DNA from 2 places in the Neobacillus sp. B24 genome. Region 2 is predicted to be linked to the other one. Evidence: a T-box and tRNA genes for the amino acid it is inferred to sense, from the RefSeq annotation. Region 2 holds a T-box; the other holds one or more tRNA genes.
What was found. The T-box of region 2 lies ahead of ileS (isoleucine--tRNA ligase). A T-box ahead of a tRNA ligase gene usually reads a tRNA of that ligase, here a tRNA-Ile.
Positions count from the first base shown of each region.

Region 1: it has a tRNA-Ile gene. The T-box ahead of ileS (isoleucine--tRNA ligase) is inferred to sense a tRNA for this amino acid. The anticodon was not compared.

Region 1 covers NZ_AP035777.1:667,698-677,073, reverse strand. Annotated here, with positions in the region: gene ACZ43M_RS03290 (anti-sigma factor) at 1-771, opposite strand, end outside; gene ACZ43M_RS03285 (sigma-70 family RNA polymerase sigma factor) at 764-1,255, opposite strand; gene ACZ43M_RS03280 (hypothetical protein) at 1,475-1,597, opposite strand; gene ACZ43M_RS03275 (GNAT family N-acetyltransferase) at 1,705-2,145, shown strand; gene ACZ43M_RS03270 (gamma-glutamyl-gamma-aminobutyrate hydrolase family protein) at 2,213-2,977, opposite strand; gene ACZ43M_RS03265 (DUF6508 domain-containing protein) at 2,974-3,339, opposite strand; gene ACZ43M_RS03260 (MOSC domain-containing protein) at 3,355-3,921, opposite strand; gene ACZ43M_RS03255 (nitroreductase family protein) at 3,972-4,760, opposite strand; gene ACZ43M_RS03250 (ElyC/SanA/YdcF family protein) at 4,906-6,048, opposite strand; tRNA gene ACZ43M_RS03245 (tRNA-Ile) at 6,568-6,641, opposite strand; tRNA gene ACZ43M_RS03240 (tRNA-Leu) at 6,648-6,729, opposite strand; tRNA gene ACZ43M_RS03235 (tRNA-Cys) at 6,739-6,813, opposite strand; tRNA gene ACZ43M_RS03230 (tRNA-Gln) at 6,828-6,899, opposite strand; tRNA gene ACZ43M_RS03225 (tRNA-Tyr) at 6,946-7,030, opposite strand; tRNA gene ACZ43M_RS03220 (tRNA-Thr) at 7,059-7,131, opposite strand; tRNA gene ACZ43M_RS03215 (tRNA-Phe) at 7,147-7,222, opposite strand; tRNA gene ACZ43M_RS03210 (tRNA-Asp) at 7,231-7,307, opposite strand; tRNA gene ACZ43M_RS03205 (tRNA-Met) at 7,311-7,384, opposite strand; tRNA gene ACZ43M_RS03200 (tRNA-Ser) at 7,546-7,638, opposite strand; tRNA gene ACZ43M_RS03195 (tRNA-Ile) at 7,656-7,732, opposite strand; tRNA gene ACZ43M_RS03190 (tRNA-Met) at 7,916-7,992, opposite strand; tRNA gene ACZ43M_RS03185 (tRNA-Leu) at 8,031-8,119, opposite strand; tRNA gene ACZ43M_RS03180 (tRNA-Gly) at 8,125-8,199, opposite strand; tRNA gene ACZ43M_RS03175 (tRNA-Leu) at 8,209-8,293, opposite strand; tRNA gene ACZ43M_RS03170 (tRNA-Lys) at 8,303-8,378, opposite strand; tRNA gene ACZ43M_RS03165 (tRNA-Val) at 8,540-8,615, opposite strand; tRNA gene ACZ43M_RS03160 (tRNA-Glu) at 8,620-8,694, opposite strand; rRNA gene rrf (5S ribosomal RNA) at 8,736-8,852, opposite strand; rRNA gene ACZ43M_RS03150 (23S ribosomal RNA) at 9,054-9,376, opposite strand, start outside.
Region 2 covers NZ_AP035777.1:1,924,747-1,937,357, reverse strand. Annotated here, with positions in the region: gene lspA (signal peptidase II) at 1-180, opposite strand, end outside; gene ACZ43M_RS09735 (TraR/DksA C4-type zinc finger protein) at 257-553, opposite strand; gene ileS (isoleucine--tRNA ligase) at 700-3,471, opposite strand; T-box leader at 3,545-3,789, opposite strand; gene ACZ43M_RS09725 (DivIVA domain-containing protein) at 3,839-4,354, opposite strand; gene ACZ43M_RS09720 (YlmH family RNA-binding protein) at 4,436-5,209, opposite strand; gene ACZ43M_RS09715 (YggT family protein) at 5,239-5,502, opposite strand; gene ACZ43M_RS09710 (cell division protein SepF) at 5,532-5,987, opposite strand; gene ACZ43M_RS09705 (YggS family pyridoxal phosphate-dependent enzyme) at 5,999-6,676, opposite strand; gene pgeF (peptidoglycan editing factor PgeF) at 6,685-7,500, opposite strand; gene ACZ43M_RS09695 (YlmC/YmxH family sporulation protein) at 7,580-7,840, opposite strand; gene sigG (RNA polymerase sporulation sigma factor SigG) at 7,981-8,760, opposite strand; gene sigE (RNA polymerase sporulation sigma factor SigE) at 8,929-9,648, opposite strand; gene spoIIGA (sigma-E processing peptidase SpoIIGA) at 9,694-10,632, opposite strand; gene ftsZ (cell division protein FtsZ) at 11,886-12,611, opposite strand, start outside.

The DNA of each region.
Region 1 (9,376 bases), 1.3 Mb from region 2:
ATTGAAAGGTGACCAGGTGGTGGTATCGACCTGCAGCGGATAGCCGATTGGCGCCACCGAATATCCTGCTTCATATAAGCTTTTAGCCTCAAGCCCCGTATCAACGGCTACCCATCTAACCTCGACATTCTTCCCGAGCTGTTTTTCAAGGTCCTTTGGCTTCATTAATCTATCCAAAGAAAGATAAACCTCCCCCACCGTTCCATCCGGAAGATGCTCGAGAATCTCCCAGTCCGAATCTGCTTTTTCGTCAACCGTCCCGTCAGGATGATACAGCATATCTGTCTCCATGTCCCCCGTAACCGGAAGCGGCCTCTCAAGCTTCATATCCCGCTCCGGAATATTTGGCTGATCCAGTGCAAACCGTACAGTGTACTTCCCAGCTTTATAATCCTCTTTGCCAATCCGCTTAAACACATCAAAATCAATATTCATTGTAAAAAATCCGATATCCTCTTCTAAATCCATCTCTTCTAAACTCATGTTCGGTTCCGTTACATAAATCGTTTTTGAGGCAACTTCAATGAGATGGTTCGCCTTTCCGCCGATCGCATAGTACAAATAGCTGCTTAATGTCAGCACCGGCACAATTAGTAATAAGACAGCCAGGCTGATCATAATGTTTGTCCTTAGGGCATGATTTCTGCCGGCTTTTAGTAGACTTTTTTGACTTTTCTCCGGTACTTTGTGGCTTTCTTCATAATCCTCTATGGATTCATTTAAAAAAGATTGATATAATTCCTCATCATTTTGATTACTCTTTTTATCCATCCTGCCTCCTCCTTTCCTTGATCCTTTCAATCACCTTTTTCCTACCCCTTGATAAATGGCTCTTCAATGTATTCAAATTTAAATGAAGAATTTCAGCCGCCTCTTTTAAACCCAATCGATGCAAGTCACAAAGAACCAATGCATGCATTTCGGTTTCCTTCAAGGAATGAATATCGTTCAGGAGTGTGGCGAAGCCTTCCTTCGCTAAAAGATCCATTTCCGGTGTTTTCACACTAATACGATTATGTACTTCATCGGTAATGACTATCCGCTTATGCTTTCTAGTGAAATCGATAAAAGTATGATAAGCCACTTTAAACAGCCAAGGTTTAATCTGGCTAATGTCATCCTCCAAGAGCTGAAGATACGCCCGGTAAAACGTCTCCTGAACTAAATCCTCCGCCGTATGGTGATTCTTTGAAAGGGAAAACAAGTATCGATATAGATCATCCACATATACTTCAAACGCCTCATCTAAATCCACCACTTTCCCCCCTTCAACCTATCCACGAAACAACCCTATAAAAAGTTGCAAAAACAGAAAAATTATTATCACAGAACCATGGGGACGGTTCTAATATAGGCAATCGGAAGTTTTGCTCAAGTTTCGAAGCACTTTATAAGTAAACGGAATTTTAATCTAAAGGAATTACTTCTAAGGAATTATCGCAAAATTTTTGATTGCCTGAGTAAGCAGGAAGTTTTAAAGTTTTTGTACAAGTAATTCGACATCCATAGTCAAATTTCCTGCTTCTACTGGTTCCTCTAATGCGAGAAAAGCACCATGAGAACCGTCCCCGTGGTCCTTCCATGGTTCCCTCAACATTGACATCTCCACTTATAAAATTTTACAATTCTGGTATAAAGTTAGTTTACTATTTTTTTAACGGTTGAGAAAAAATGTTTGCCATTTGAAGGGAAAGATGAAGATTGTTGCATTTGAAACCTATTACAAAGGACAATTGGCTGAAGGCTATTTCGCTGCGTGTCCGGGAAGACCAAAAGAAGTTTGTGGCAACCAATGCGGTATCATTGGCACAGTTGAATTTTCTTGAAAATTTCCATGCAAAAGGAATTTATCATGACGAGGAAATGATTGGTTTTACGCTGTTTGGAATTGATGAGGACGATCATGAGTACTGGATTTATCGGATGATGATTGATCATAAGCATCAGGGGAAAGGATATGGAAAAGAGGCGGTCCAACTCGTAGTCGACGATATTTGGAAGATGAAAGAAGATCGCCATCAAACTATCACTTTATCTTACGAACCTACTAATGAACACGCTAAACGCGTCTACGAAAAAATGGGATTCCAAGAAATAGACGGACTTATTATCGGGGATGAACAAGTCTCCCGCTATACGTTTTAAAGATGGTAAAAGCAAGGTCAGTGGGTCAAACCCATTGACCTTGCACAATTCTTATAATAATAGACTACTATCCCTGACACGCTCTCACAAACTCTAAAAACAATGCAAAGTGATCATCGTCAACCTTATAGTTGAACTCGGGATGCCATTGAACAGCTAAAGTAAACTTTTTATTTGGCATCACAACTGCTTCTATCAATCCGTCCTCAGCCCTTGCTGCAGGCACTAGCTGCTCTGCTAAGTCCTTAATTCCCTGATGATGCAAACTATTTACCTTTAGTGCATCCTTTTGAAGAATTTGATAAAGTTTAGTGCCCTTTTCTATGTATACTTCATGAGCGGGTTCCGCGTAGGGCGGCGTTTGTGTATGTTTAATTTCACTAGCACTATGTTGAGTTGGAATATCCTGATACAAAGTTCCACCTAACATGACATTAAATAGCTGGAGACCGCGGCAAATCCCTAGTAACGGTTTATCCAGTTCTACGGCATGCTTAAATAGAGCACTCTCCATCCGATCCCGTTCACTGCAGATTTCCCCGCATAGCTTATCTTTTTCACCGTACAATTCCGGATTAATATCCTGGCCTCCTGTAAAAAGAAAGCCATCAAAAGCAGCGGCTAATTTTTGGATAGTATCCTCGTCTGTGGTTAACGGCAGCATAATTGGGATGCCTCCAGCTTCTTCAATCCCTTTCATATATCCAGGCAGCATCCAGTAACTATCCTTTTCTCGATCATACAATGGCAGTACACCAATCATCGGTTTCTCCATCTCGTTCACTCGTCCTTTTATATCTTTATCATTGGAAATTGTATGTTGTATTTTCAACCATGGTCCTCCATCAGTTCTCTCAATCTGTAAAGAATCTCCAAAAACACTTTGTCTTTCGCAGCCTTTGCCCACAATCCATCATTAAAGCGCTCTTGCCGTACATAAAAGGTGAAGAGCGCTTTTAGGAGTTCCAAATCAGCGGTGGGAATGGCTGCGGCTGCGGAGAGGTTATGATCCATAATCCTCTCATCCAAGTATTCCAAGTAATCCTTCCGCAATATATCTGTTTCATAGGCAGTTTTGATAAATTCACTTAGTTTTTCATCATAATCAGGGTACCCAGAATCCCAGTTACAGAATTCCGTATCTTCTTTTTCAAAATAAGGTATGTACACGAATAGCTGTTGATAATCCCCCATCTGCTTTCTCCCCCGTTATTGCATCGGATTGGCAAAATCATTGATTAAAATTTGGACCTCATCGTTTTCGTAAATGGCTCCGGGCCTTTCTACCGCACAAACAATGCCTCGCCGCTGATAACCCGCTTTGACAAACCTAGTGGACAGTTTTTCATGATCCCGATACTGCTTCTGGATTTCATCCCCTGGAAATGTGCAGGGCAAATTCTCTCCCATGCAAATTAACCCCGCTCCGCTTGGAAACAGAATGCGTGACCCTAAGGTGAGTTTCGTTAATCCCGGAAATCCCTTCATCAACAGATTAGCCCCTAACCACTCAGGCAGCACCGTTTCGACTCCTAAATCCGCGGCAATTCCTTCTAGGTCCTCTACCGACACAATCGTAATCTGGCGGCGATTCAGGATTTCGGTTCCTCTTGGATACATCGGCTGCCGTGAATCCGCCTTGGCTGTCATCCCAAAGTGACGGTCACCGAGAATTCCCCCAAATTCAAGGCTACTTTCGGAAATCCTTCTGGTCACAAACGTGTCTGGATCATCTGCAATTAACAAGGCTTTGATGGTTGCTTCTGCTTTTTTCAAAAATAAAAACTCCTTTCATAGGAAGCGGTTCAGGTTCTCTGCTTCTTCCATTACTCATTTTCCATAAAATTCTGCTTCTTCAAGTAATTCAGCACTGTCTGCGAAAATTCAATATGAGATTCCTTCGTATACTTGGCTATAGTATAAATTTGTGCAAGATTTTTCAATCCTAAACGTTCGGTCATTTCCTTGAGTCTTGGGTTGGCCATGTACCGTTCCCAGCCCTTTTCATTTCTATCTTTATAGATTTCTAAGATATCTTCATCTGAATAGTCATGGTACTGGTCATAGTGAACAAGTCCATGCCTAGGCAGACGGTCGCGCGGTGCTGGGCTTTCTGCAGGATACCCTAATGAATAACCGACAATTGGGACGACATTCGGCGGCAAGTTGAGCAGCTCGCCAATTTGATCGCAATTGGCAAGCGTTGAACCCATATAGCAAATCCCCAGCCCGGCATTCTCTGCTGCTAATGCACAGTTTTGTGCAGCCAATGTGGCATCAATGGCCCCAATCATAAAGCTCATGAAGTTATCGAAATGCACGGGGGCATCATTGAGCGTCAGCCACTTTCGCATTCTATTAAAATCGGCACAAAAGGTTAATAGAATAGGGGCATCCACTACCATCGATTGCTCCATATGGGCAGTGTACAATTTTTCCCTAATCCCTTTGTCTTTTGTGACGATAATCGAATATGTCTGCATATTGCCGCTGGAAGAGGCACGAATTCCCGCATCTAGGATTTGATCCAACAGCTCTTGACTTACTTCCCGATCTTCATATTCTCGAATTGATCTATGACCGAATAGCACATCATTAAATTCCAAAATAATCACTCCTTTTAGAATAGTATAACATTGAAAACGGAGGTGGTCCCATTGAGTTACAGCTTTACAGCAACGTAGGACCGATCCGAAAACCTAGTAAAACTTCACATAAAAAAGCTAAACCAACAAATATTGGTTTAGCTTCAATGAAAGGTTAGCGCTGTTTACCTGGGTATTGCCAGATACCAGTAGCTCTTAGTAGATCACGGTATATCACCATAATTTCGTCCTTGGTCACCTTTTGGGCCTCTTCGATCGATGGGTAATCCAGGTAAACCACATTTGTGAATGCCCGGTTGCTATCTTTTGCATTCATTTTATCGTAAAAACTGCTGGCTTCTTTAAAGATGGTGAGCGCTCGTCTCATATGACTTGCACTTGTCACCAGCGTGACATCCTTCAGACCTTCTTTTTCAAGAATGGCTGTGGTGAAGAGAGCATTTTCAACCGTGTCGGTCGATTTATCCTCTGTCAGAATCCGTTCCGCCGCTACACCCTTGGAAATCAGCCATTCCTTCATTAACTTTGATTCTGTATTGCCTTGCTTCGGTACACCGCCGGTAACGATGATTTTGGAGTTAGGATATTTGTTGGCTGCAGCAAGACCGGCTTTCAAACGTTCAATCAATGGCTCACGCATTGTTCCATCATCAGCTAGGGCATAACCGAGAATGACAATGGCATGGTTGTTCTGAGGTAAATTTGCTGGAACCTCGGTGTTTAAAGTGCTTTTCATAATGTTTTCTGTATCGGCGAATTTTTTAAGATATTCGTTGGTTTTGTGGGCGTCCAACCGTTTCATATTGGCGATTGCCGTTTTGTAGGCCTTTTCGTCCCCATTCACTTTGGAATAAACCCCGTATAGCAGATTGGCATTATAATTGTCAGGGTCCAAATTCAAGATTTGCTGATAAGTCGCCAAAGCTTCCGGGATTTTCTTTTGGATAATTTGTGTGGATGCGAGTGAGAATTTAAGATCCAGGTTATGAGGGTCCAGTTTAACTGCCTCATTATAGGCTGCTTCGACTACATCATATTTGCCTTTTAGGGTAATGCCTTTAAAAATTTCTTCCTCTGCCTGCTTGAGGTCGCCGCCATGCCAGTAATAGTACATCGCGATATCTTCTAGTTGATTGATTCGATAAGAGGTAGGTTCATCTGTTTTAATAGGAGTAATAACTGGATTCGGGTCGGTTCCTTCCGCCGTTTTGAAACTAGGTGCCGCAAAAGCAGACGATACTGTAATTGTTCCGGCTAAAACCAGCGCCAAGCCCAATTTGCTTTTCAGTTTATTCATGACATCTCTCCTCCATTAATTTCATGCGTGATAGGTTTTCACTTATTTCCCCATTCTTTGCCGAATATTTCGACCTTATTATCTTTTTTACATCTATCACTGTCAACTAGATAACTAGATGTCCATACCTATTTACTAGGATAAAATTCAAAGATAGGAAATAAATACCTGCAGGTGATAGTACGATACTACCAGAAAAAAAACACGGGGACCGTTCTCTAGTGGTTAAGATTTGTCGTCATCATGCAATCAGGTCATCTCCTATGCAAAAAGCACATTTTCTGGTCGGAATTTCAATTATTCTGGTCAGTTCATTAAGTTTTCTGGTCAGTTTCACCGATATTCTGGTCAGTTTTCAACTTTTTCTGGTCAATGACAAAAATCTATTTTCATTTCTCCATAAAAAAATAAGCCTCATATGCGTTAAATTTCAAAATGATCAATTGACCATTTCATTTAACGTCACATTAGGCTTATCTATTGTGTGTTAATTTGCTATAAGTGTCAGAACAAAAATGATGGGCCTAAATGGACTCGAACCATCGACCTCACGCTTATCAGGCGTGCGCTCTAACCAGCTGAGCTATAGGCCCAAAAGATACCGGTGGTCGGGGTCGAACCGACACTCCAGAAGGAACACGATTTTGAGTCGTGCGCGTCTGCCAATTCCGCCACACCGGCAAAATGATATGGAGGCGGCAACCGGATTCGAACCGGTGGATAAAGGTTTTGCAGACCTTGGCCTTACCACTTGGCTATGCCGCCAATTAAAAAAAGGACTGGGCTAGCAGGATTTGAACCTACGAATGACGGAGTCAAAGTCCGTTGCCTTACCGCTTGGCTATAGCCCAATAATGGGATACTAATTAGCATGTCCAATTTTTTTAAAAATATAAGTGGTGGTGGGGGACGGATTCGAACCGCCGAACCCTGAGGGAGCGGATTTACAGTCCGCCGCGTTTAGCCACTTCGCTACCCCACCACTATACTATGCAAGCGCCAGCCTAACGTGCCGGCAAGAGGAATTGAACCCCCAACCTACTGATTACGATTCAGTTGCTCTACCGATTGAGCTATACCGGCAAAATTGAATCAAAATGGTGGCACAGGACGGAATCGCTCCGCCGACACATGGATTTTCAGTCCATTGCTCTACCGACTGAGCTACTGAGCCATCATAAATGGCGGTCTGGACGGGACTCGAACCCGCGACCTCCTGCGTGACAGGCAGGCATTCTAACCAACTGAACTACCAGACCGAATTGCGGGGGCAGGATTTGAACCTGCGACCTTCGGGTTATGAGCCCGACGAGCTACCGGACTGCTCCACGCCGCGACAATAAGAAGTATAAGATTACGTCATGCTAAAAGCTAACGTATGACTGTATCAATCTCAGTAAGCTTATTCAAGCAGCAGCTCGATTGATACAACTCGCAGAATATTCAACGATGCAATGGTCGTTGCTCCACCCCGCGACAATAAAAATGTGTTTATAATGGCGGAGGAAGAGGGATTCGAACCCCCGCGCGGTTTAACCCGCCTGTCGGTTTTCAAGACCGATCCCTTCAGCCAGACTTGGGTATTCCTCCATTATATATAAAACTATTGGTGGACCTTGTAGGACTCGAACCTACGACCGGACGGTTATGAGCCGTCTGCTCTAACCAGCTGAGCTAAAGGTCCAAGTAAAGGTTCATTAACCAATATGGTTAAAATCTGTCTGTCCCCATCTCAGAAAGCTTATTCAAGCAGCAGTTCGATGGGTACAACTCGCAGCTTGTTCAAGGAAGCCTTGCTCGTTGCTCTAACCAGCTGAGCTAAAGGTCCAAGTAAAGGTTCATTAACCAATATGATTATGAGACAATTTGGTAGCGGCGGAGGGGATCGAACCCCCGACCTTACGGGTATGAACCGTACGCTCTAGCCAGCTGAGCTACACCGCCAAATATAATAAATGCTGAGTTATTTCTCGTTAGAGAAATGGTGCCGAGGACCGGAATCGAACCGGTACGGTAGTCACCTACCGCAGGATTTTAAGTCCTGTGCGTCTGCCAGTTCCGCCACCCCGGCATTAGTGGAGCGGAAGACGGGATTCGAACCCGCGACCCCCACCTTGGCAAGGTGGTGTTCTACCACTGAACTACTTCCGCAAAATTAGATGGTGCGGGTGAAGGGAGTCGAACCCCCACGCCTTGCGGCGCCAGATCCTAAGTCTGGTGCGTCTGCCAATTCCGCCACACCCGCATATTTAAATGGTGAGCCATGAAGGACTCGAACCTTCGACCCTCTGATTAAAAGTCAGATGCTCTACCAACTGAGCTAATGGCTCATACTATGATGATTCCCTAAATTTTGATTGTGGACGTCAGATGTCCCCGCCTCAGAAAGAATATTCAAGAAGCGGCTCGGCATGTACAACTCGCAGCCTTTTCATAGAAGCTTTGCTCGTTGCTCTACCAACTGAGCTAATGGCTCATACTTTAATTTAAGTGGTGGAGGATGACGGGATCGAACCGCCGACCCTCTGCTTGTAAGGCAGATGCTCTCCCAGCTGAGCTAATCCTCCGAAATGGTGACCCCTACGGGATTCGAACCCGTGTTACCGCCGTGAAAGGGCGGTGTCTTAACCGCTTGACCAAGGGGCCAACTATAATGTAGACAAAATAATAGCCCCAAAAGGGGCTTAGCCCGGCAACGTCCTACTCTCACAGGGGCTTTCGCCCCAACTACCATCGGCGCTGAGAAGCTTAACTTCCGTGTTCGGTATGGGAACGGGTGTGACCTTCTCGCCATTGCTGCCAGACTATTTTTTTGAGGTTTCATTCCCTCAAAACTAGATAATGCAGAAGAAGTTTTAGTAAACCGAATAATCATTATGACTTGTCTAGCTTTGGCTCCTAACTTCTCGGCCGTTTCGGTCCGTCCCAACAAATCCAAAATCGGGATTTGCCGTGCCGGCCCTCCAACGTCTGTCGAAGTTGGACAGTCGCCTCCGCTTTTCTATTTGGTTAAGTCCTCGATCGATTAGTATCAGTCAGCTCCACATGTCACCATGCTTCCACCTCTGACCTATCAACCTGATCATCTTTCAGGGATCTTACTAGCTTGACGCTATGGGAAATCTCATCTTGAGGGGGGCTTCATGCTTAGATGCTTTCAGCACTTATCCCGTCCGCACATAGCTACCCAGCGATGCCTTTGGCAAGACAACTGGTACACCAGCGGTGCGTCCATCCCGGTCCTCTCGTACTAAGGACAGCTCCTCTCAAATTTCCTGCGCCCACGACGGATAGGGACCGAACTGTCTCACGACGTTCTGAACCCAGC
Region 2 (12,611 bases):
AAACAGCCACATCTGCCCTTGGAGAATTCCCCATGCTGCCCCCCGGTTCCGGTGGGAAGTTATATATAGGACTCCATCAATAATCGGAATACTTTCCCCAAGAAACATGTTTTTTACTATTAACCATTTTGTAACTTGATCCAAAAGGATAATAAAAACCGCGATTAAATAATAAAACACTAAGAAATACCTCCACAACTAACACTCATACTTCTTTAGAATTTTAGCACACTTAATCGCGTTAGGACAATTAACATTATAAAAATGATGAAGAGATTGGTTTTTTGTAGTAATTCTCTAATAGATCTGAATCCTTTTTGCAACGAATGGTGGGGATCAACATCAATAAATCTTCGGGTATTAATTCTCCTGAAATTTCACATTCACCATACTTACCGGCTTCCATTTTCCGGATGGCTTCATCAACATCAGTAAGTTCCTCTTTAAGAATCTTTGTAAGCCAATCTTGTTTAGATTTGTCTTTTAATGAATGTTCGATTTCAGTCTTCGTTAGACGGAGTTCGAGAAACATCTTTTCCTGCATGGCATTCATAGTGTTAACTACCTCCGTTTTGTCATTTGTTATATTATATCCCGGTCCTTTATGGCGACACGGTGCAACATTTAACATCACGGTCAACTATTGACTATGCAGGAAAAAATTAAAACCCTGTACGTGTGTACAGGGTCTAAAAAACCTTATGCCAAGTGTGTGTAATTTTCTTTCACGACATGTGCACATCGAGGGCAAAGGGTTGGATGCTCCGAATCTTGACCAACCTCAGGTGTAACAACCCAGCAGCGTTCGCATATCTCTCCATCCGCTTTTGTTACGACAATTGCGGCGGTATCCAGTTTAACTGCATTTTCAGGAGGCTTTTCATACGTTCCGGCAACCTCAAATGCAGATACGATAAATAACTGGTTCAGATTTTCGTCAATGGAATCCAACAAGGCTTTGGTCTTATCGTTTACATATAAGGTAACCTTCGCGGTTAATGATTTGCCAATCACTTTGGCGTTACGTGCCTCTTCCAGTGCTTTTAAGACATCATCGCGAAGCCTCATAAATGCAGACCATTTTTCTTCCAGTGCCTCGGCTCCATCAAGTTCCTGGTATTCAGGCATATCTGTCAACTGAACACTTTCCTCCTGAACCTTCGGAATGTACTGCCATACTTCATCAGCTGTATGAGATAGAATTGGCGACACCAATTTTGTCAAAGCAACCAACGACTCGTAAAGCACTGTTTGAATTGCCCGGCGCTCATGGTGGTCATGTGCTTCAATATATAGGACATCCTTGGCAAAATCAAGATAGAAAGCACTTAGATCAAGGGTGCAGAAATTATTAATCGCGTGGTAAATGCCGGCAAACTCATAATGTTCGTAACCATGACGGACATTTTTTACCAGCTTATTTAATTTCACCAGCATAAATTGATCGACTTCACGCAAGTTTTCATATGCAACTTTATTTACAGCCGGGTCAAAATCAGCCAAATTCCCTAATAAGAAACGGAAGGTATTGCGGATTTTGCGGTATACTTCCGCTACTTGCTTCAGAATGGCATCTGAAACGCGAACATCGGCTTGATAATCAACTGAAGCCACCCAAAGACGCAGTATATCCGCCCCTAATTGATTCATAACCTTCGCTGGCACGACAACATTACCTAATGATTTACTCATTTTTCTGCCTTCACCATCAAGCACGAAACCATGGCTTAGCACGCCTTTATATGGAGCGGTGCCCGTTACAGCGACTGCTGTCGATAAGGAAGAGTTAAACCAGCCGCGATATTGGTCTGAACCTTCTAAGTATAAATCGGCCGGACGTACGAGATCTTCTCTTTCAAGCAAGACCGCTTGATGCGAGGAACCGGAGTCAAACCAAACATCCATAATATCTGTTTCCTTCGTGAAAATTCCATTTGGACTTCCGTGATGGGTGAAGCCTTCTGGAAGCAGGTCTTTTGCTTCCCGTTCAAACCAAACATTAGAACCAAATTGACGGAATAGTTCTGAAACATGATTAATCGTTTCATCGGTAATAATTTCTTCACCGTTTTCCGCATAAAATACTGGGATTGGCACGCCCCAAACCCGCTGGCGCGAAATACACCAATCACCGCGGTCGCGAACCATGTTAAACAGGCGGGTTTCTCCCCAAGCAGGAACAAATTTAGTTTCTTTGATTGCATCCAAAAGTTCATTCCGGAAATCTTTAATCGATGCAAACCACTGAGCAGTAGCCCGGAAAATAACCGGTTTTTTCGTTCTCCAATCATGTGGATAAGAGTGGGTAATAAAGGATAACTTTAGTAAGGCGCCTGCTTCTTCCAATGCCTGTGTGATTGGTTTATTCGCCTCATCATAAAATATCCCTTCAAATCCCGGAGCTTCACTGGTCATATAGCCCTTATCGTCAACAGGGTTCAGGACATCCAAGCCGTATTTTTGACCAACATGGAAGTCATCTTCCCCGTGCCCTGGAGCTGTATGAACGCAGCCCGTACCAGCATCGGTTGTAACATGCTCACCGAGCATGACAAGTGAATCACGCTTGTAAAGAGGGTGTGTGGCTACAATGTATTCCAGCTGTGATCCCTTTACCTTTTTAACTACAGTTGGCTGTTCCCAGCCGACTTCCTTCGTTACAGCTTCCAATAATGCCTCGGCAACGACATATTTCTGACCATTTACAGAAACCACCACATAGGTAAGGTCTGGGTGCACTGAAATGCCGAGGTTTGCCGGAATTGTCCATGGAGTTGTTGTCCAAATGACAATTTGCGTGTCTTGATCAAGGACATCTTTGCCGTCCTTTACCTGAAAACCTACATAAATAGACGCTGAGCGTTTATCTTGATATTCAATTTCCGCTTCAGCAAGGGCTGATTCACTTGATGGGGACCAATAAACCGGCTTAAGGCCTTTATAAATATAGCCCTTTTTCGCCATTTCTCCGAAAACCTTAATTTGCTGTGCCTCATATTCCGGTTTAAGAGTAATATAAGGATTGACCCAATCACCACGGACACCAAGCCGTTTGAATTGGGTTCGTTGATTATCGATTTGTTCCAAAGCATATTCCGTACAGAGCTTGCGGAAATCCGCTACAGTCATTTCCTTTCGTTTGACCCCTTTGTTCGTTAAAGCTTGTTCTATTGGCAATCCATGTGTATCCCACCCTGGAACATAAGGCGCTTGAAAACCGCTCATCGATTTATAACGGACAATAAAATCCTTCAAAATTTTGTTTAAAGCATGACCAATATGGATATCGCCATTCGCATAAGGCGGGCCATCATGCAGGACAAACAGCGGACGCCCTTTCGTCCGCTCCTGGACCTTTTGGTAAATATTCATTTCTTCCCATTTTGCCTGAACATCAGGTTCTCTTTGCGGCAGATTGCCACGCATCGGAAACTCCGTTTTCGGCATTAACAACGTATCTTTATATTCCATTTTTCCTATCCTCCATTACCTTTCTATTGAACAGAATGACCATTTTTTTCAATAAAAAAACCTTCTCATCCCAAATAGGGACGAGAAGGTTTATTCCCGCGGTACCACCCTGATAAATAGAATCATTCCAAGATTCTATCCTCTTCGTCAATTCGTAACGTGAATCCCACGCTTGGTTTACTCTTTCCAACAACGGATGTTCAACCATAGAACTCAAGGGTGATGTTCCAATTTCTCCGCTCTGCCGGGCTTGCACCCTCCCCAGCTCGCTAATAAAGCTTTTATGAAAAATTGTACTGTCCCTGTCATCGTCAATGTTCATTCTATATAGCTGTTAAGAAATTATATGCTATTATAGCGGTATTCGTCAAGCTAATGAATCTTCTTCTTCGTGCAGTTTTAATTCTGTTGCATCCACTTCATATTCCAACAGGTGATCCCAATCATCTGTATTCAACATATCCAGCTGGGCTTCAATCAGCATTTTAAAACGGGTACGGAAAATCTTCGACTGTTTCTTTAAATCTTCAATTTCTAATGCAACTCTTCTTGCTTTAGAAAGGGATTCATTCACAATCCGGTCGGCATTTTTCTCCGCTTCCTTAACAATCAGCTTTGCTTCCTTTTGAGCGTTCCGTTTTACCTCTTCCCCGGCTTCTTGTGCAATCACAATCGATTTGTTCAATGTTTCCTCAATCGTGGTAAAATGCCCTAAACGCTCTTGCATATCGTGCAGGCGCTCTTCCAATTCCTTTTTCTCGCGAAGGACCAATTCATAATCCTTGATTACTTGATCAAGAAATTCATTAACTTCATCCTCGTCATACCCTCTAAATCCCTTATTAAATTCCTTATTGTGAATATCCAACGGTGTTAACGGCATAATGCCACCTCCATACAATCTGTACTGCTATGTAATAGGAAGTATTCGACAAGTTTTTCGAATTTCCTGCATAAAAATTAATTATTTTATTTTCCCAACCGTGATTCGCCATTTTTCTTTTTTTGTTTTTCCATCCAGCCCAATGAGTTTTACCCTTCCATAGCCCCGAACTGAGATTATATCCCCGGCTTCACATTGGAAGGCAGGATTTTCAATTGCCGTCCAGTTAACTTTGACCAGGCCGGCTTGGATAAAGCTTAGGGATTTTTGTCTTGATAGATTGCAAGCACCAGAAATAACAGCATCCAAACGTAAGGATGATACTGTTAAATCAGTTTCCTCCCAATGTTCTTCTAAAGAAATCGCCTGCTCAGCGTTTATTTCGGTCAATTTCACCCCTGCTTTGCCTATCGATTCAACGTTACTTTTTATGTAATCTCCAACTTCCCTGGCTGCAAAGAATTGGCCCTGTTGATCGTTCATCAATATATCACCGAATTTTCCTCGTTTTAATCCAAGCGACATCAGCGTTCCAAGCACCTGACGATGCTCAATCGTGACAAATTTCTTTGGATACGAGATTTCAAATAAGGCAATTTGAAAATCTTCGTCAGTTGGAGCCATATAGTCAGGAAACAGCAAGGCTCTTTTTCTTTCTGCATGATGACTTCCGCCAAAAAGGGAATATTTCACGTCTCCATTCTCACCAACAAGGATTTTTAAAATCTGCTGTTCTCTAGGATCAAGAAAATCCGTCAGTTTAGGAGCGTACCGGGTTTCGACAGAGTTCTTCCAATGTAACACCTGGTCAATATATTCCCGTTCTTCGGGGCGGAAATGCTGATAAATATTCATCGGGGCAAACACAACCTAATCAATCAGTATTAAGCTAGCCAAAGATAGACACTATGCAAGCCGCTTTGGGCAAAGTTAAGGACAAGAAACGCTACAATCGGAGAAATATCAATCATGCCAAGCGGCGGAATAAACCTTCTGAACGGCTCCAAATATGGCTCGCAAATTCTCGAAAGAAATTGGCCAATTGATGATTCTCTGGCATTCGGAAACCAAGACATCAAAATGTAGATAATTAATGCCCATGAGTATATTTGAATAAGCCTTTGCAATAACCCAAAAATGATATCCATTTATTTTATCACCTCTTATTCTGATTCTGTTATTCCGGAAAAAGCTCCGAAATGTTCCCAGACACCTCTACATTATCAGGAGTACATAGGAAAATACTGGCGCCAATTTTTTGCATGTCACCACCGAGAGCATAAACAACCCCACTTAAAAAGTCGACAATTTGTCTGCCTTCCTGATGTTCAATCCGCTGTAGATTGACAACAACTGCGCGGCGGCTCTTCAAATGCTCGGCAATCTCGGTGACTTCGGAACTGGAATTCGGTTCTACTAAGATAACCTTTGATGCCTTTGCGGCAGTACCAGTGTTTGCTGGATTCGCCGTTTTTTGAACGCTTTGCAGACTGACTACATTCTGGCTCTTTACCGCCTGTCTTTTTTGTTTGATTGGTTCTTGAGCTGGTTGAGCTGGAACATAATCATCACGGTTATCATCGAAATCATCATCTAAAAAGAAAAAGGTTTTTAATTTTGATTTTAGTGTCATCTTCTTCTCCCCTAATCATCTTCACCAACTAGTGCTGTACCGATTCTTACCATCGTTGCTCCCTCTTCGATTGCAATTGCAAAATCATTTGACATCCCCATTGACAGCTCGGTACATGGAGCAAATTCATATTGTAGTGATTGAATTTGGTCACGTAATTTTTTTAATCCGCGGAAGCAGTTTCTAAGTAACTCTTCATCGTCAGTTAATGGCGCCATCGTCATTAAACCTGCGACCCTTATATTTTGATAGTAACGAAGTGATTCAATAAAGTCGATGACTTTATCGGGTGCTACCCCATGCTTCGATTCTTCTCCAGAGACGTTTACTTGAATCAAACAGTTCGTGACGTGACCAGCACGTTTGTTAATTTCTTCTGCCAATGACAGTCGGTCCAAGGAATGTATATACTCCACTTTATCAATAATGTTTTTTACCTTTCTACTTTGCAGTGTTCCGATAAAATGCCATACAGGCTTGTCCGCTAGTACCTGCCATTTTTCCAGCAATCCTTCATCACGATTTTCGCCAAGATTCGTAATGCCTGCCTCCAAGGCCTCGACAGCCCTATCGGTACTTACATATTTGGTAACAGCAATAACTGTCACTTCCTCAGGATTCCGTCCAGCCTTCCGGCATGACTCCTCAATTTGCTGTCTTACTTGTTCTAGCTTTGCTGCCACTTTCATTTTCTTTCTCAAATCTCCTTCCAACCAATAAAGCTTAACATTCTTCCAGTACTTCCATGGTCACGGCGATGAGAAAAAAACTGTTCGTCGCAGCTTGTGCATAAATCTGTTACGACAATGTTTTTTTCTGGTACTCCAGCCTTTAGAAGTATTTGCACATTAGCATCTCGCAAGTCTAAACTATATTGATTTCCACTAATTAAATTATATGGTTTTCTATCGACATCTTCTAGTATATTTTCCACCAAGTTAATGACATGATTATCCACAATATAACATTTTTTGCAGATTGATGGCCCAATAGCGACAAAAATCTCCTCAGGCCCTATTCCTTCCTGTTCCCATGCCATAATCATCTCCCGGGCAATTTGCCTAACAGTTCCCTTCCAACCTGCATGGCCAGCCCCAATCATCCTCGACCCGGGTGCAATGAAAAAAAGCGGGACACAATCGGCAAAACAAAGGGTCAACAGAACCCCGGCTTCATTTGTATAAAATCCATCCGTCCCTTTAAAAGCTTGGTCATATGAATTGGAACCCCTACCACGATCTGCTTTTGATATTTTTCTGATCTTAATTTCATGAGTCTGCTCTGCTCCGACCCAAAACTCCAGAGGGAACTCCAAAAGTTCGGCGACAGTTTCCCGATTTGTACAAACATCAGCTTTATCATCCCCCACATGAAAGCCCATATTTAGAGAATCAAAACTGCTTTTGCTTATCCCCCCATGCTTGGAGGTAATACCGGCAACCAACCCTGGAAAGTGTTTCATCCAGTCGTCAATTGTTAATAATGATTCATTGTTTAAAACAAAGGGTTCCATTTCTCTACCTCAAATGTTTTTCTATAGTTTACCATGAAAACACGAAATGGTCATAGTGAGGGGTCTAATTTATCGAAACTTACACTTCCTCCGGGATTCTTTCATCTACCTTGTGCCTAACCAAAATGACATCCTGGCCAATTTTAATTATGTTTTTCCAGGGAATCACTATTTCATCGTCTTTTCCAAAAAAGCCAAGTACCCTGCCATTACCCGAGATGACGACAGCTTCAATTTTTCCAGTGGTTAAATTTATCTCGATATCTCCAATATTGCCAAGCCGTTTGCCATCCGAAACGTTTACGACATCTTTTATCTGAAACTCGGAAATTCTCACCATTTATATTCCTCCTCGTAACAGTACTATAAAGAATATATGAATAAGGATAGCAATTTAGACGGTGATTTCCGCTCCAATTACAGACAGCTATATTCCTATTACGTTTTCCAATAAAAATAGCTGTCCTTAATGGACAGCTATTAGCTTTGAATATTTTTGTTCATTTGCCGGATTGCCGCTTTTTCCAGTCTTGACACCTGAGCTTGGGATATGCCAATTTCATCGGCAACCTCCATTTGCGTTTTTCCTTGGAAGAATCGCTTTCTTAGAATTAATTTTTCCCGTTCGTTTAATCTTCGCATGCCCTCTTTTAGGGCAATTTCTTCAATCCAATGAATATCTTTATTCTTTTCATCACTTAATTGGTCCATCACATAAATTGGATCGCCGCCATCATTATAGATTGGCTCAAACAAGGATACAGGATCCTGAATTGCATCCAGCGCAAATACAATTTCTTCGTGCGGCACCTCCAGAACCTTGGCGATTTCTTCTGCAGTTGGTTCTCTTGATGTTTCACTCATCAACCGTTCTCTAACCTGAAGCGCCTTATAAGCAATATCCCTTAATGAACGGGATACGCGAATCGGGTTATTATCACGCAGGTATCGTCGAATTTCACCGATAATCATCGGTACGGCATAGGTGGAGAACTTTACATTTTGACCTAAATCAAAGTTATCAATTGATTTCATTAGTCCAATACAGCCAACCTGAAACAGGTCATCAACGAATTCGCCACGGTTATTAAACCGTTGAATCACACTCAATACAAGGCGTAAATTGCCATTAACAAGCTTTTCTCTGGCACTTATATCGCCTTCTTGCATTTGCTTAAAGAGTACTCTCATTTCTTCGTTCTTAAGTACGGGAAGTTTTGATGTGTCTACACCGCAAATTTCAACTTTATTTCGAGTCAATTCTTTTCCCTCCTCGAGAGAGCTGCTGTACAAAAAACAGTATCTCCTTGAGCAGGAAAAATATGCACATGCCCTAGTCTTGAAAAGGGAACGTGCATTCTATTTCAACCAGTTACACTTTGAAATAATTGGGTTTTTTGAATGGAAAAAAATTTCTTTTTTTTGGGCTTATACCATCTTATTAAATTCTTTCCTTAATCTTTTTATGATTCTTTTTTCTAACCTAGAAATATAGGATTGCGATATTCCGAGCATATCGGCAACATCCTTCTGGGTTTTTTCCTCCCCGTTTGTCAGGCCAAATCTTAGCTCCATAATTTGCTTTTCACGTTCTGTCAGCTGATGGAGTGCCTTGGTGAGCAGCTTGCGATCGACATTCGCTTCCAAATCCTTTGTAATAATATCGTCATCTGTTCCCAAAACATCTGATAACAATAATTCATTACCGTCCCAGTCAATATTGAGCGGTTCATCAAATGAGACTTCCGATCTGATTTTATTATTCCGCCTTAAGTACATTAGAATTTCATTCTCAATACATCTTGATGCGTATGTAGCAAGTTTGATTTTCTTTTCCGGGTTAAAAGTATTAACCGCTTTGATTAGGCCGATTGTCCCAATGCTTATTAAATCCTCTATATTAATGCCCGTGTTTTCGAACTTCCTAGCAATATAAACGACGAGGCGGAGGTTGCGTTCGATTAAGATGGATCTTGCCGCTTTATCACCGCCTGGAAGCTTCTTTAACAGCATTTCTTCCTCGTCTTTGTTTAAAGGAGGCGGCAGGGCTTCACTTCCACCAATATAATAAACTTCATCTGTTTTTAGGCCCAATTTTATCAAGAACTTATACCAATAATAGGATAAGCGAAGTTTCCACTTTTTCATTTGTTTTCCTCCTTCTAAAAATATGTTTTTCTGAGTATAGTATTATTAACTTACCTTCACGGAACCACTGTCTTGCTTTGGTCCTGTAAGCATTTTCGGATGGACGATACAATGAAATGTATCATCGGCCGAGAGTTCCTGCATGGTAAAGGATACAAGTCCCTTTTCAAAAAGATAAAGGCTGCCATGATGCTCAATCATGATACTGTCTGGTTTGACGGCGACAATGAGCTGAGACCCTTGGCCGACCACCTTATAGGGCACAATTCTCATCCGATGCTGCCAAGCTTCAGGAAATTCATCACTTCCGATTGCTAACGGGTCAGGGTTGCTGGCCAATTGTTGAATGGGTTTAGACAAGGAGTCGAATTGAGCCTTAATGGAAACAAACATAACTGGCTGTTTCGATAATGGGTCATACAGTTGATTGCCACTGTCGATTAGTCCTTTCAACCTTAATGTTTCGCCCTCAATTTTTACTGTAACGGTCACAATCTGATCATATTGGATTTTGGTCATTTCCATTGATTCAATATTTTTCCTTGAAAAATGCCAGGCAACGGGGAACCCTATTAAAACGAACATCCAGCTGATTGGATCACCAAATCCCATCACACTTGACCTAAGAACATCCATTGTTAATTTAGGGTCATACTGTATAAAAAAGTGAACCCCCATTAGAGCGCCGCCAATTAAAAATGTGGCTACATAAAAGGTCATTAATGCCTTTATAAAAAATGATAATCGCTTATATCCGAAGGCAATCAACACCATAATGATAGAAAATAACAGTTTTGAGAGCGGATGGCCGGAAATAGCATTTATTGACGTGAAGGATAATAAAATAATCAATGAACCAATAAATCCCCCGACAAAGATTCTCCACAAACGGACCCTTCTCTTTAGAATGATACCTGTTAAATAAAGGAGAAGACTATCAAAGAGCAGATTAAGCGCCCAAATCACATCCAAATAAACAATCAAAGAAAGCTTCCTCCTTTATTAAGCCTCTTTCTATTATTCTGTTTAGAGAAAAGTATAACGTACTTGCATGGCGGAAGTGTGTCACTTTGTGTAATCAAAAAATCAGAAATTTTCCCTATTTAAACAGTATTTTGTCAGTAAAATTTTTCTAAAATAAAAAGGTACAACCAGTGATTGGTTGTACCTTTGATTGCCGGGAAAGTATTTTTCTCAGTATTTTTATACTTGATTTTAATCCTATAATAAATCATTGTTTCTGCTAATGGGCCTGTTGATTTCCGCTCCAGGTGCTTCGCTTTCCGCGGGCGGTTCGGGGAGCCCCTCGGCGCGAGCGCCTGCGGGGTCTCCCCTGTCCCGTACTCCCGCAGGAGTCTGCGCACCTTCCGCTCCAATCAACAGGGAGTAAATCAACCTAATGTATGGCAACAAACTCTTTTTCCTGCCTGTTTAAATATGACAAGAATCATACAAGGATTTTCCACCTCGTAACTTGATCATATTTATTTTTGTGAATCACCTTTTACTTCATATGAATCATTCATCTAACCTATGGGAATGGAATTTTTCCTCAGACAAGTTATATAAGAGGTCTTCATAACACGTTTGGTTGGATATTTTCCTCAGATACGTCATAAGAGACGGTTTCATAACGTGTTTGACTAGATTTTTTCCTCAGACACGTCATGAGAGACGGTTTCATAACGCGTTTGACTAGATTTTTCCCTCAGACACGTCATGAGAGAACGTTTCATAACGTGTTTGACTAGGTTTTTTCCTTAGACACGTCATGAGAGACGGTTTCATAACGTGTTTGACTGGATTTTTTCCTCAGACACGTCATGAGAGACGGTTCATAACGCGTTTGACTGGATTTTTTCCTCGGGCACGTCATGAGAGACGGTTTCATAACGCGTTTAACTGGATTTTTTCCTCAGGCACGTCATGAGAAGAGGTCCTACGTTTTTACCCTTCGTAGTGTGGATATAATTAGTTAATACAATCTCTGTTGATTTGCGCGGAAGGCGCAAAGACTCCTGCGGGAGTGAGGGGCTGGGGAGACCCCGCAGGCGCTTTAGCGCCGAGGTGGCTCCCCGGCACGCCCGCGGAAAGCGAAGCGCCTGGAGCGCACATCAACAGACCAGTGGCATGGACTATGATTTAGTATTTTATTAACAAATACAGTATTTAGTAGTATATAAAAAGGGAAGGTACAGACAGTAGCTGTACCTTCCCTTTTACTATTTATCAACTTATTAGCGTCTTCTGTTTCGATTTCTTAAGAAGGTTGGGATGTCCAGTGTATCTTCTTGATACGTGTTGTTAGTGCGTACAGGCTCTTGCTGTGGTGCCTGCTGCTGTGGCTCTTCACGCTTTTGTTCCCTTTTAATTGCGTTACCTTGAGGTTTAACTTGGCCGAAAGTTGGACGAGTTGGCTTCTGTTGGATAACCTCTTCTTTAAAGCCAGTGGCAATAACGGTTACGACAATCTCATCTTTCAGATTTTCATTGATAACCGAACCGAAAATCATATTAACTTCCTGATCTGATGCAGAAGCAACGATATCAGCAGCCTCCTGAACTTCATAAAGGCTTAGGTTCGTTCCACCTGTAATATTCATTAACACACCCTGTGCCCCGTCAATTGAGGTTTCGAGTAAAGGAGAACTAATCGCTTTCTTAGCTGCCTCTGTTGCACGATTTTCACCTGAAGAAACACCGATTCCCATTAATGCTGAACCTTTATTGGACATAATGGTTTTAACATCGGCAAAGTCAAGGTTAATAAGACCTGGCACCGCAATTAAATCGGAAATGCCTGATACACCTTGGCGCAGGACATTGTCCGCTTCGCGAAATGCCTCAAGCATTGGTGTGCTCTTGTCGACTATTTCAAGCAAACGGTCATTAGGAATCACAATTAATGTATCGACAGCTTCCTTCATCGATGAAATTCCGCCGGAAGCTTGAGTTGCACGCTT